DNA from 3 places in the Cellvibrio sp. genome. Region 3 is predicted to be linked to each of the others. Evidence: predicted binding sites of a transcription regulator. Region 3 holds the regulator's gene; each other region holds the start of a gene.

Region 1 (4,356 bases), on a different contig from region 3:
ATGGCCAACCCAAAGCAGGAGATACATTTACAGTAGGGTTTAATAGCAACGGAAAAAATGATAACCGTAATGCATTGGCGATGACCGCTCTTGACTCGATTAAGACCCTGCAAGACGGCACCCTAAGCTTTGCTGATGGCTACTCAAAAATGGTTGAGGAGGTGGGCACCAAAAGTAGCCTTTCAAAAATTAATACTGAAGCCAGTAAAAGTTTACTAGAGCAAACACAAACTATGCGTGAAGGTATTTCCGGTGTGAATTTGGATGAAGAGGCGGCGGATTTGATTAAATTCCAGCAACTTTATCAAGCTAATGCGCAAGTGATATCCGTTGCTCGGGAATTATTTGATACGTTATTGAATTCTTTGTAATAATTCGGCGCTATTAATTTCAATTTCCAGTATGACCCTGTGTGAGTCTTGTCAGCGACTAAGACTCTGTCATTTCTTGTTTAATTCTTCTTTGGCTATTTCCTTTCCCGTCATCTTTTCTGTGAAAGTTGGAACACTTTGTGCGTTGAGTTTCTTATCAGCAAAATATTGGCAATCTCTTGCCGCTTTTTTGCCGCTATTGAGGAATTCATTATGCGTGTATCTACCACACAAATTTATAATATTGCCAATCTGGGCATTGGTCAGGCCCAAGCTGCTATTACCAAAACCCAGGAACAAATTGCAACGGGTAAACGTGTGCTATCGCCTGCAGATGATCCTGTTGCAGCGGCAACAATTTTACAATTAAACATGGAATTGGCGCGTACGGAACAGTATAAAAAAAATATTGATGTGGCAGAAAACAGTCTGAATTTGGAAGAAACTAATCTCCAAAGTATCGTGGGCTTGGTGCAGCGTATGCGCGAGATGGCCGTATCAGCCGGTAACACGGCAGTGATGACATCATCTAACTACGATGCACTGGCGGCTGAAGTGGATACACGTATCAGCGAGCTGATGAATTTACAAAATACGCGCAATGCTTCTGGGCAATATATTTTCGCCGGTTATCAAAGTGGCACCCAACCTTTTGTAGGCGATGGCGGAGGCAACTTTCATTATTTGGGTGATGAGGGGCAGTTACGCTTGCAGGCATCTGCATCAGTGAGCGTAGCGGTGAGTGATTCGGGTAAAAAAGCATTTGTGGATATTCCTAGCGGCCATAATACATTTAATACTTCTGCCAGTGCGTCCAATAAATCCAACCCTCCGGCAATTATTACCGTTGGACAGGTTTTTGACCAAGCAGAATTTGATGCTTTGTATCCTGATGATTTGGTGGTGTCATTTACCAAAACAGCTGCTGCTGTCAATTATACCGTTACACAAAAATCGAATGGTAAACAGTTATTAGTTGATCAACCTTATGTTGCTGGTGTGGATATAGAGGTGGCGGGTGCGCGTTTTCAAGTATTGGGTAATCCTTATCCCGGGGAGGCTGCAATTGCAGCAGACCTGGATTTTGGTGTAGTAGGTGCTTTCGACTTCTCTTTAACACCCACCACCATTTCCATCTCTGTGGGAGGCAAAACGGAAACCTTGTTGTTGGATCAAAATGTCACTAACGCGACAGATTTGGCTGCAGCATTTAACAGTGCCGTGGGGGCACCGAATAGCAATGCCGATAAATTGGCTAATTTGGGTATCACTGTCGATGCTACGGGGTTTCATTCTCCGACGGGTTTGAATATCACAATCAGTAACGGTAGTGCAGACACGGATACCGCCTTGGGTTTTGCAACACAGAGCGGCGGAACCAGCTCGGTCAATTTACCGTTTGCATTTGCCGCTGCACACGATTTTAGTGTCACACCCTTAACCTTTCAGTTGGAGGTGAATGGGAAAACTGAATTTATAACGTTTAATCAAAACATTACTAATGCAACGGATTTGGCTAATGCATTTAATGATCCCGCCAATGCTGCGCAATTAATGCGTTTGGGCTTAACGGTGACTGATCAAGGCATTATTTCCAGTTCTAATGCGAAGGTCACTATAAAAGGGGGTAACACTTTTTTAGATGATGTAACGGGCTTAAATACGCAAGGCATCGGCACATCATCGACGCGAGGCTTATTAGTGCTGCCTGGGGATAGTTTTTTTGTTGAATCTACCGATAAACAAGGTTTGTTAACTACCTTGTCGCGCTTTAGTGATGCTATGAGAAATGTGCAAGACACTTCAGTAAGCAAGGCGGAGCTCGCAAAGCTGATCGCTAAAACCCTGACAAATCTTGAAAATACCGTGACAAATTTGGTTGCCGTACAAGGGGAGGTCGGGGCAAGGTTAAATACGCTTGAAAGCGCAAAAGACTTGAATTTGGATATTACATTATCGAGTAAAACTGTGTTGGCCAGTCTGGAAAGTGTGGATGTGAGTGAGGCTAGTATTCAATTATCCATGCAAACACTAATTTTAAATGCATCTCATCAAAGTTTTGCAAAAGTAAGTCAGTTATCTCTCTTCAGTTATTTATAGTTGTAGGCGCGGTTAGCTATGAATAAATATTTGGCCTGTTGTAATAGCCTGTAAGTGTTAATTTGCGCGCAGGCCAATTATTTTTTGCTAATCTTGTTCTATAGAGTTAGTCTGCTGTTGTCCCTTTATGAAGAGCGGCTTATGGATATCGATTCCCTGCTAGACCCCCTGACACGTGCGCTCAGCCAATCCCAAGCACTTTTATCTCTGGCCCAGGCGGGCGACTGGGAGTCATTTGAAACTCTGGTTCAACAACGCCAGCAAGGGTTGTTATCCCTCAACGATCAAGAGTACCTGCAATCCCTTGCCCAAGCTGACCTCGAAGCTAAAGCGGCAAGCGTAATTCAGGAAATTCAGACTATTAATAAAGCGTTGGCCTCATTAGCTGAGGCTAATCGCGAAAATGCTGCGTCAGAATTACGTCAAAATTCTCGTGCAGCAAGAGCGATAGACGCTTATGGTCGATAAGTTGACGACCCTCTCTTCTTTATAACCCTTTGCAATAAAATTTAGCAATTCTCAGTGTAAATAGTTGGTTCCTGCCATAAAAAAATTCTAAAGCTACTCCCGTATGTGTCGATAACCTGTTTAGAAGTGCTGATTAGTCCGTTGTCCTCAGACTTCATCAACCGACTTGTTATAGCAGCCAGACTGCGAACAGACATTAATCCAGGAGATTCATCATGGCTTTAGTAATTAACACAAACGTCGCCTCTCTGAATGCTCAGCGTCAGTTGATGAGTTCAGGCAATGCGCTTGATCGCGCAACTGAGCGTTTGTCATCAGGTAGCCGCATCAACTCAGCAAAAGACGACGATGCGGGCTTGGCGATTGGTAACCGCATGACATCGCAGGTGCGCGGTCTTGACCAAGCAATCCGTAATGCCAACGACGGCGTTTCTATGATTCAAACAGCGGAAGGTGCGCTGTCCGAATCAACCAACATTCTGCAACGTATGCGTGAGCTGTCGGTACAATCAGCGAACGGTATCTACACCGCTGGCGACCGCCAAACACTGAATGCCGAGGTTCAACAACTCGTATCAGAATTGGATCGTATCGCTAAAACCACTTCATTCAACGGTCAAAACCTGTTGGATGGCTCATTAGGCAAGGTTGACCTGCAAGTAGGCTCCGACGCCAACCAAACCATCAGCTTTAAAGTGCAAGCGATGGATGCCAAAACCCTGGGCATGGGTTCTACAGCGGTGGACTTGTTGGGTGACGAAATTAACCTCGCTGCTTCAGTATTTGCGGCTTCACTCGGTACAGATATCGAAGATGGAGATGTCCTGATTAATGGTCAATCAATTGGTACCTTTGACACTGGTGCATCAGGTGATGCCAATACCTTGTCTGACTTGGTTGCCAATATTAATGAGCGCATTACTGGTGTAACCGCCTCTGCCTTAACTGAATTACAAGCTTCATCAAATGGTAACGGCATTATCGATAACGATGCTGGCGAAGGTTTGAATATTACTGTTACCGAAGTTAATGGCGGTACTCAGACTTATCAATTGCGCGAAAATACCACCTCTATGGCAGAGCTTACTGAAGCCATCAATCGCGTTACCGGAGGTGCGGTGAATGCATCAGTGGGTGAGGATGGGCGTCTGGTGTTGAGCAACAATACCGGTAGCACAATTGCTGTGGCAGCTTCGGGTGGCCTTGACTTGGGTGATGCGCTGGGTATGGAAACCGGTGTGGGTGATGGATTGTCACAACGTGGCCGTGTGGTGTTAACTTCGGATACTGACAAACCAATTACTATCACTCGCGGCAGCACTGGTACTTTGGAAGACCTGAGCAACCTTGGCTTCCGTGAATCCACCAAAGGTGGGGTGATTGAAGGAGCTGGTATTGCTGCTGGTACCCTTGGTGC
Region 2 (4,356 bases), on a different contig from region 3:
GGTAGTTTTATCCCGCGTGATGCACCGGGGATAATTTCGATAGCGCCTTTACGAGCCAGGGCTTTAATGTGTTCCTCGGCGGCATTGGCTGACTTAAAGCCGAGAATCCGGGCGATTTCTGCACGAGTGGGCGGATAGCCTGTTTCTTCCGCATATTGGCGGATGAGCTGAAGTACCTGTTCCTGGCGCGGTGTTAAGTCAGACATGATGCACTCCTGAATCTGTTTATTTGTACAGTAGTTGTGATTATATACAGTAATTCAGGTTGTGCAATAGTTTTTCAATCTGCTGATTATTTCACCCTGTCACCATAGCGGATGCTTTGTAATTGACCTCGTGCAAAATACAGATGTGTCATGAACTTGCCCTTGCCGGGGTTGTACGTCCAGATATCTATGTTCTCGCAGGTGGCGATAGCGATATTATTTTGCACGTTGTTATTCCCATTTTGTATTCCTTGTGGCTGGGTGGTTGCTGCTACGGGTTGACAAAAATTGTCGGTCATTACCGGATCACCACATTTATCGAGCACTTCTGCCTTGGTATCACCCACTTGCGCAAGTTTGGTTTTACAGCGCAAGGACTCAGCAACGCTCATATTGGAAAAGCTTGCGCAAATGGCTGTGCATAATAGGGCGATAACATATTTGTTCATGGTTTTCTCCTGCCTGTGATTTTATTAACTCTAGTCGCTGCAACTGAATGAGAAATGAATTAACTCCCGAGTTTACGCAGTAATTTATCGAGCCAGCGAGCAGGTAAAATGCGTTTCATAAAACCCACCAGATAGGTGGGAAAGGTGACGTAATAACGGGCCTGCGGCTGCTTGGCTTCCAGCGCGTGAATGACACGTTGATATACGGCGTCGGGGCCGAGTGTAAAGGGTGTTGTTGTTTCAGTTTTTTCAAGCCTCGCGATCGCGCTGCGATAGGTCGCGAGGTGACGGCTCTTTTCAATATCGATATGGTCGCGCAGTGCGGTCAACGCATTTTTTCTGAATTGGCTTTCAATCGGGCCGGGTTCAATCAAGCTGACATAGACGCCGGTCCCTTCGAGCTCAAGCCGTAGCGTATCGCTAATCCCTTCAAGCGCATACTTGCTGGCGTTGTAGGCACCGCGCAAAGGCATGGCCGCAATACCCAGTACGGAAGAGTTTTGGATAATTCGTCCATAGCCCTGCTTGAGCATAATGGGCAGGGCTAAATTGGTCAGTTCACACCAACCAAAAAAATTGGTATTGAATTGCTGGCGCAGCGCGTTAATCGATAAATCCTCTACTGCTCCAGGTTGGCCATAAGCGCCATTATTAAATAAGCCATAAAGCGCGTTTCCGGAAAGCGCCATTGCCTGCGCAAATCCGCTGTGAATCGATGCTGAATCCGCAAGGTCAAGTTGTACGCACTCCAAACCCTCCTGCTGCAAGCGCGCTACATCCGATGCTGAACGACATGAGGCGATAACGCGATATTCTGTTTTTTTTAGCTCATGTGCAACGTAAAAACCTATGCCAGTTGATGCGCCGGTTATAAGAATAGTTTTTTGCATTATTGTCAGTTTCTGGTTAAAGGTTTCAGGGATTCTGCCGTTAGCTTAAGGGTCGGGGATTGTTCTCTCAGATCCGATAATAGCAAAACAAAATTCAAACACTCCGTGGTGATTTATGAATTCCTATTCTGCCGTGCAAAATTATTCCAGCGTTAAAGTACATTCCGGTATTGAAACTGCATCACCGCACCGATTGATTCAAATGTTATTTGAAGGAGCGCTTGAACGTATAGCTCAAGCTAAAGGTGCTATGGCGCAAAATCAGGTTGCACGTAAGGGTGAGCTGATTGGTAAAGCGGTAGCTATTGTTGGAGGATTGCAGGGAAGTTTGAATGACAAAGAGGGTGGAGCGTTGGCTGCCAACCTCGATGGTTTATATGACTACATTATTCGTCGCTTGAGTCAGGCTAATTACGAAAACAACGCAGAGTACCTTGATGAATGTGGTCGTTTGCTGGGTGAGATAAAAACCGCCTGGGATGCGATTGGCAGTCAAGTGTAACGAGGAGTTTGTTATGGCGATTCAGTTGGTGTCAGCGCCTGACTATCGTGGTCAGGCTGGTATTATGGCGATGCGCAACCTACAGCAGGAATTAACCAAAGCGCTACAAGTTGAGGATTGGGATAGGGTGCGGCATCTGGATCGCATCTGCGTGGTATTGATTGATAAAGTCATTGCTGCCAATCGCGATGACAGATCTACTTTGGTATGTGCCTTGGGTGAATTAAAGGGCGTCTACGCAGGACTGATAGCGCAATGTCAGCGCGAGGTGACCCTGCTGCATGCGACTTGAGACGTGTGTTCTGTTCAATAGTGCATGCGGTTGTGATAAAAAGTGTTAACGAATACTAGTTCATTAGGTTTTTAAAACAACTCTCTTATAGCAAAACTCGCAAAAACGTCTTAGCCCTGCTAGCCTTAGGGAACATAACTGCTAGCAGGGGATAGTCTGTGTCAACCTACAATCCGCAAGAAGCACTGAAGCAATACCGTCAATTGGGTATTGAATCTGAAATCAGCAATGCTTCACCACATCGTTTAATTCAATTGTTGTTTGAGGGTGCATTGGCGCGTCTGGCGGCTGCGCAGGGAGCTATCGAGCGTGGTGATCCGGCAGCCAAAGGAGAGCTGTTGGGCAAAGCTATCAGTATTGTTGGTGGTTTGCGCAGCTCGCTGGATATGAGTGCAGGGGAGTTGTCCGAGCGTCTTGATCAACTCTATGAATATATCAATCTGAAGTTATTGGAAGCTTCAGTGCAAAATGATGTTGAAAAAGTAAATGAAGCTATTCAATTGCTGAAAACCATTAAATCCGGATGGGATGAAATTGCACCGCAGGTTTCATCTACCCAGCCATAAAACAGTCAATCATAAAAATACTTTGTGTAATTTCTAATCGATATTTTCATAAGCCCTCGATGAAATTGTATTTAGATAAAGTGTGAAGATAAGGCATATTTTTGGCGAATATTTATTCTACTTGTGTGAATGTTGTTAAAACGCCAAAAACATTCCGCCATAAATTTGACTAAGACCACTGCCTCGTCTATTACTTACTCCAATAAGCCGTCTCGCCGTCTTGAATGAGTTTTTTCCCGTATTCAAGATTTTGGCATGAAATGAAAAAAGGTCTTGGGGTATGTGGCGCAACAATAAAGTTCTTGTTATAGACGACAATCAGTCACGCAGACACGATTTAAAAATCCTGCTGGATTTTCTCAGTGAAACCACACTCACTGCAGCCAGTGATACATGGCAAGCGACAGTCGCTGAAGAAAACAATGGGGAGGATTATGTTGCCATTTTGATAGGTGACTATCGCGACAGCAATCAATCCCTCGCGCAACTCCTGAAAGAAATCCGCTCCTGGAATGATGAGTTGGCCATCGTATTAATTGGCGATGAAAATCAAAATGCAGATGAAGGGTTGGATGACCTCTACCGCTTTATGATCATCGCGACCCTCTCGCTGCCGCCTACTTATAATAAGCTGGTTGATACACTGCATCGTGCCCAGTTGTACCGTGAAGCGCAGTCAACCAGTAAACGTCAGCCCCAGCGTCGCCCGGTACATTTATTTCGCAGTCTGGTGGGAACCAGCCGTGAAATTCAAAACGTGCGCGAGATGATGGCGCAGGTGGCCGATAAAGATGTATCGGTACTGATTACGGGCGAGTCAGGTACGGGGAAAGAGGTGGTTGCGCGCAATTTGCACTACAACTCCCCGCGCCGGGATAAACCTTTTGTTCCGGTTAATTGCGGTGCGATTCCGGCGGAATTATTGGAAAGCGAATTGTTTGGCCACGAAAAAGGCGCTTTTACCGGAGCAATTAACTCGCGCGCCGGTCGGTTTGAAATGGCTGAAGGCGGCACCTTATTTCTGGATGAAATCGGCGATATGCCGCTCAATATGCAAGTTAAAATTTTGCGTGTATTGCAGGAGCGCTGTTTTGAGCGTGTAGGTAGCAATAAAACCCAGCCAGTGGATGTGCGAATTATTGCAGCGACCCATCGCAACCTTGAACAGATGATTATTGAAAATACGTTTCGTGAAGATTTATTTTATCGCCTGAATGTATTCCCCATTGAATTACCATCTTTAAAAGAGCGCTCTGAAGATATCCCGCTGTTAATGAATGAGTTGGTGTCGCGGATGGAGAGTGAGCAGCGCGGTTCCATTCGTTTTAATTCTGCAGCGATAATGTCACTCTGCCAGCATGAATGGAGTGGCAACGTACGCGAACTCGCCAATCTGGTTGAGCGCATGGCGATCATGCATCCCTTCGGTGTTATCGGTGTACAGGACTTGC
Region 3 (3,949 bases):
CGTGGTGGATGAAGCTAATCCTTTGGATTCAGTCCTGCGCAGCCTGCGTCATTGTTCACTGGTGTTAATCGATACCGCTGGTTTCCGCCACGGTGACCCGCATTTGAAAGCGCAGTTGAAAGCATTGGCGGATCAGCAAGCGGTAAAAACCTATCTGGTGATGTCGTGCAACAGCCAGGTTCAAATGTTGAAAGCATCAGTACACGCTTACGGCGCGGCGCGTTTGCAAGGTTGCATCCTTACCAAATTGGATGAGACGGCAAGTATTGGTGAAGCCTTGGGTGTTGCTATACAAAACCGCTTGTCGATCGCCTACACCACTGACGGGCAAGACATTCCCAAAAATTTGGACGTGGCACGTGCGCATCAATTGGTATCAAAAGCCGTCGCATTGCTTAAATCCAATCCAACAACGGCAGTATCCTAAACAGTGGGGATTAAACAGTAGCAGTTATAACCACAGGAATTTGTCGGTGAAACTGAAATTAGTCGGATGAAATTCCAATCCCTATCTATACTCAGATCACCATTTGTGTACCCCAAGACCCAACCGGCAACCGGGCGTACAACTCGAAGAAATAGGTTTGGAGTTATGTGTAGATGAGCCAAATGCGACCAGTACAAGTGATCGCTGTGTCCGGCGGCAAGGGCGGAGTAGGTAAGAGCAATATTTCCGTTAACCTCAGCATTGCGTTGGCTGAATTGCGTCGGCGTGTGGTGTTGTTGGATGCTGACTTGGGCTTAGCCAATGTCGATGTGCTGCTGGGTATCAGGGCGACCCACACACTGGCTGATGTGCTTGCCGGCACCCACAGTTTAGCGGACGTACTGGTAAGTGGGCCTGCAGGTATGAAGATTGTTCCTGCGTCATCTGGCGTGCAACGCATGGCAGAATTAAGCGCTGCTGAACACGCAGGGCTTATTAATGCCTTCAATGATCTTTCTGATCAGGTTGATATCCTGGTTATCGATACGGCAGCTGGTATTTCCGATACGGTGGTGAGTTTTGTGCGCGCTGCCAATGAAGTCATTATTGTTGTCTGCGACGAACCGTCATCCATTACCGACTCCTACGCACTGATCAAATTACTCAATAAAGAATACGGCATGCAGCGTTTCCGGGTGGTGGCGAATATGACGCGCACTCCGCAGGAAGGCATCAATATGTTTAATAAGCTTAATACTGTATGCGAACGTTTTTTGGATGTGACTTTGCAATTTGTCGGCCAGGTTCCCTTCGACGAAAACGTGCGCAAAGCGGTACAAAAACAAAAATCCCTGCTGGAATTTGCACCTACTTCCAAAGCGTCTGTCGCCATACGCGCACTCGCACAAGTCGTGGATAAATGGCCACTGCCCAACTCGCCTACAGGGCGCCTGGAATTTTTTGTAGAGCGTTTATTGCAGGCTGCGAATGCGCGCTAGCTTGCAGAGAGATGCAAAAAAAAATAGGGATGTAATACGTTGTGCCGCCAAGTTGTTGGTAAAACGCAGGGTTGTTGCTGATAAGAAGGTGCTCAATGGCCGTAGTCAATGGTTTAGCCATGTACGATAAAAAAACCTTACTTGATGTACAGATCAATATTGAAGACTACGCGCCTTTGGTCAAGCGTATTGCCTATCACATGATGATGCGCATGCCGGCTAGCGTGCAGGTAGACGATCTTATCCAGGCTGGCATGATCGGCCTTATAGAAGCCTCCCAAAAATACGATGCCTCCCGCGGTGCCAGCTTTGAAACTTATGCAGGTATCCGTATTCGCGGCGCAATTGTTGACGAAATGCGCCGCGGCGATTGGGTGCCGCGCTCAGTGCACCGCAATGCACGCCGTGTTTCCCAAGCCGTCGCCGCAGTTGAAGCGCGCACCGGCCGTGATGCGACTGACAGTGAAGTCGCTGCTGAGCTGGGTGTTGGGCTCAATGAATATTTTGAAATGCTGCAAGACTCCAATGGTAGCCGCCTATTCAGCTATGAAGAAACCTTTGGCGAAGAAGACAGCAATATTGATGCATCTGAGCACAGCAGCGCCTTTGTCAGCCCGCTCGACGGTATTCAGCGCGATGGCTTAAAAAAAGCGCTGATGAAGGCAATAGCCCTCTTGCCCGAGCGCGAGCGCATGGTGCTGGCACTCTATTACGATCAAGAACTAAACCTGAAAGAAATTGGTATGGTGCTTGGGGTCAGTGAATCCCGGGTGAGCCAGATCCACAGTCAGGCAGCCGCGCGGCTGCGCCATAAATTGGCAGATTGGCAATCGGGCTGATGATTGTTTAAATAACAAACGAATCGAGCAAAAAGCATCGCTCCAATGGCAAGGTAGTTGTTAAAAACTCTGTGTTTTCAGCGATTTGGACTATGATTCGAATTAAAAGTTGAAGATTTATACGCCGGAACTGGCCGAAGCTTCAACTCCTACTAGACTATGATTAAATGAAAATCCCGTCAGGGTGAGTGGAGGTTGCGTTGGATAAGAATATGAAAATCTTAATTGTTGACGACTTTTCAACAATGCGACGGATTATTAAAAACTTGCTGCGGGATTTGGGTTTTTCCAATACCCATGAAGCGGATGATGGTGTTACAGCATTGCCGATGCTGAAAAGTGGCGACTTTCAATTTCTAGTCACAGATTGGAATATGCCAGGTATGACTGGTATCGATTTGCTGAAAGCCGTTCGCGCAGATGAAAAGTTGCGCACCTTACCCGTTTTGATGGTAACGGCAGAGGCCAAGCGCGACCAGATTATTGAGGCAGCGCAAGCGGGTGTTAATGGTTATGTAGTCAAACCATTTACCGCGCAAGCACTCAAGGAAAAAATCGAGAAGATTTTTGATCGCGTAGGTTAAGTGGCTCGATCAAATAATAAATAAGGCGTTGTCATGGCATCTGAACCCCAAAAATCTTTCAACGAAGAATTTGTTGTCGAATTGAAAGAGTGCGCCAAGCTGCTCGCGGAGAAATTGCAAAGCAATCAATTCGAAGAGGCATCGGTGCTGATTCACACCATCACTCAGGCGCGCGACCGACATATATTCCAGTCGGTAGGGCGTTTAACGCGCGGTCTGCACAACGCTATTGTCAACTTTAATGTGGACGCGGATTTAACCAAAGAGCCGCCTAAAATTGCCAACTCAGATATTCACGATGCATCAAATCGTTTGAATTACGTTATTGATCTCACACAAAAAGCAGCTGAAAAAACCATGGATATGGTCGATGAGGCAGCGCCTATAGCGATGAACCTCGGGCAAGAGGCTAGTAGCTTACGTGGAGAATGGGCGCGGCTTAAGCGGCGTGAAATGGGCCCTGATGAATTTCGCCAGCTCTATGACCGCATGGATGATTTTCTCAGGCAGATGGTTACTGGCACAGAGCAATTAAGTAAAAATTTACAAGACATTGTACTGGAGCAGGGCTTTCAGGATTTAACTGGGCAAGTGTTAAAGCGCGTGATCGGTTTAATTAACGATGTTGAAAAAGATCTGGTCAGTCTGGTGCGTATTGCAGGTCAAGTGGAGGAAATTGCTGGGCTTTCGAATGACAGCGAGACACTCGAACATGACAAAGAAATTATGAATAAGCGCAAGGTCGAAGCCGAAGGCCCACAAATTAATAAAGAGCGTGCAGATGTAATGTCCGGGCAAGACGATGTAGATGATTTATTGTCGAGTCTTGGTTTTTAAGTCTGCGGGTCACGCGAGGAACGTTGAATGAGTTTTGGTGATGACGAGGATATTCTCCAGGATTTTCTGGTAGAGGCGGGAGAAATCCTTGAGCGCCTCAGCCAGCAATTGGTTGACTTGGAGCAGCGCCCTGAAGATAAAGATTTGCTGAATGCAATCTTTCGCGGTTTTCATACCGTAAAAGGTGGCGCAGGCTTTTTGGCGTTGACCCCGATGGTTGAATGTTGTCATTTGACAGAAAACTTGTTTGATATTTTACGTAAT

The links. The regulator FliA, encoded in region 3, starts transcription of late flagellar genes. The targets are predictions, from matches to a motif close to TAAAGTTATNNNNNNNNCGGCCGATANCC.
Region 1: ACWA6V_RS11485 (flagellin N-terminal helical domain-containing protein) is a predicted target of FliA. The motif match lies at 3,028-3,056, and genes of this name have one in related genera.
Region 2: fliS (flagellar export chaperone FliS) is a predicted target of FliA. The motif match lies at 1,563-1,591, and genes of this name have one in related genera.

Annotation. Positions count from the first base shown of each region.
Region 1 covers NZ_JBRFPI010000165.1:3,232-7,587, forward strand. The annotation lists gene flgK (flagellar hook-associated protein FlgK) at 1-371, shown strand, start outside; gene flgL (flagellar hook-associated protein FlgL) at 585-2,471, shown strand; gene ACWA6V_RS11480 (flagellar protein FliT) at 2,613-2,939, shown strand; gene ACWA6V_RS11485 (flagellin N-terminal helical domain-containing protein) at 3,155-4,356, shown strand, end outside.
Region 2 covers NZ_JBRFPI010000053.1:9,404-13,759, forward strand. The annotation lists gene lexA (transcriptional repressor LexA) at 1-206, opposite strand, end outside; gene ACWA6V_RS05305 (DUF2845 domain-containing protein) at 293-655, opposite strand; gene ACWA6V_RS05310 (SDR family oxidoreductase) at 715-1,545, opposite strand; gene fliS (flagellar export chaperone FliS) at 1,661-2,047, shown strand; gene ACWA6V_RS05320 (hypothetical protein) at 2,061-2,339, shown strand; gene fliS (flagellar export chaperone FliS) at 2,498-2,905, shown strand; partial or broken gene ACWA6V_RS05330 (sigma-54-dependent transcriptional regulator) at 3,186-4,356, shown strand, end outside.
Region 3 covers NZ_JBRFPI010000221.1:3,424-7,372, reverse strand. The annotation lists partial or broken gene ACWA6V_RS13815 (flagellar biosynthesis protein FlhF) at 1-427, shown strand, start outside; gene ACWA6V_RS13810 (MinD/ParA family protein) at 601-1,425, shown strand; gene ACWA6V_RS13805 (RNA polymerase sigma factor FliA) at 1,521-2,264, shown strand; gene cheY (chemotaxis response regulator CheY) at 2,465-2,848, shown strand; gene ACWA6V_RS13795 (protein phosphatase CheZ) at 2,882-3,685, shown strand; partial or broken gene ACWA6V_RS13790 (Hpt domain-containing protein) at 3,713-3,949, shown strand, end outside.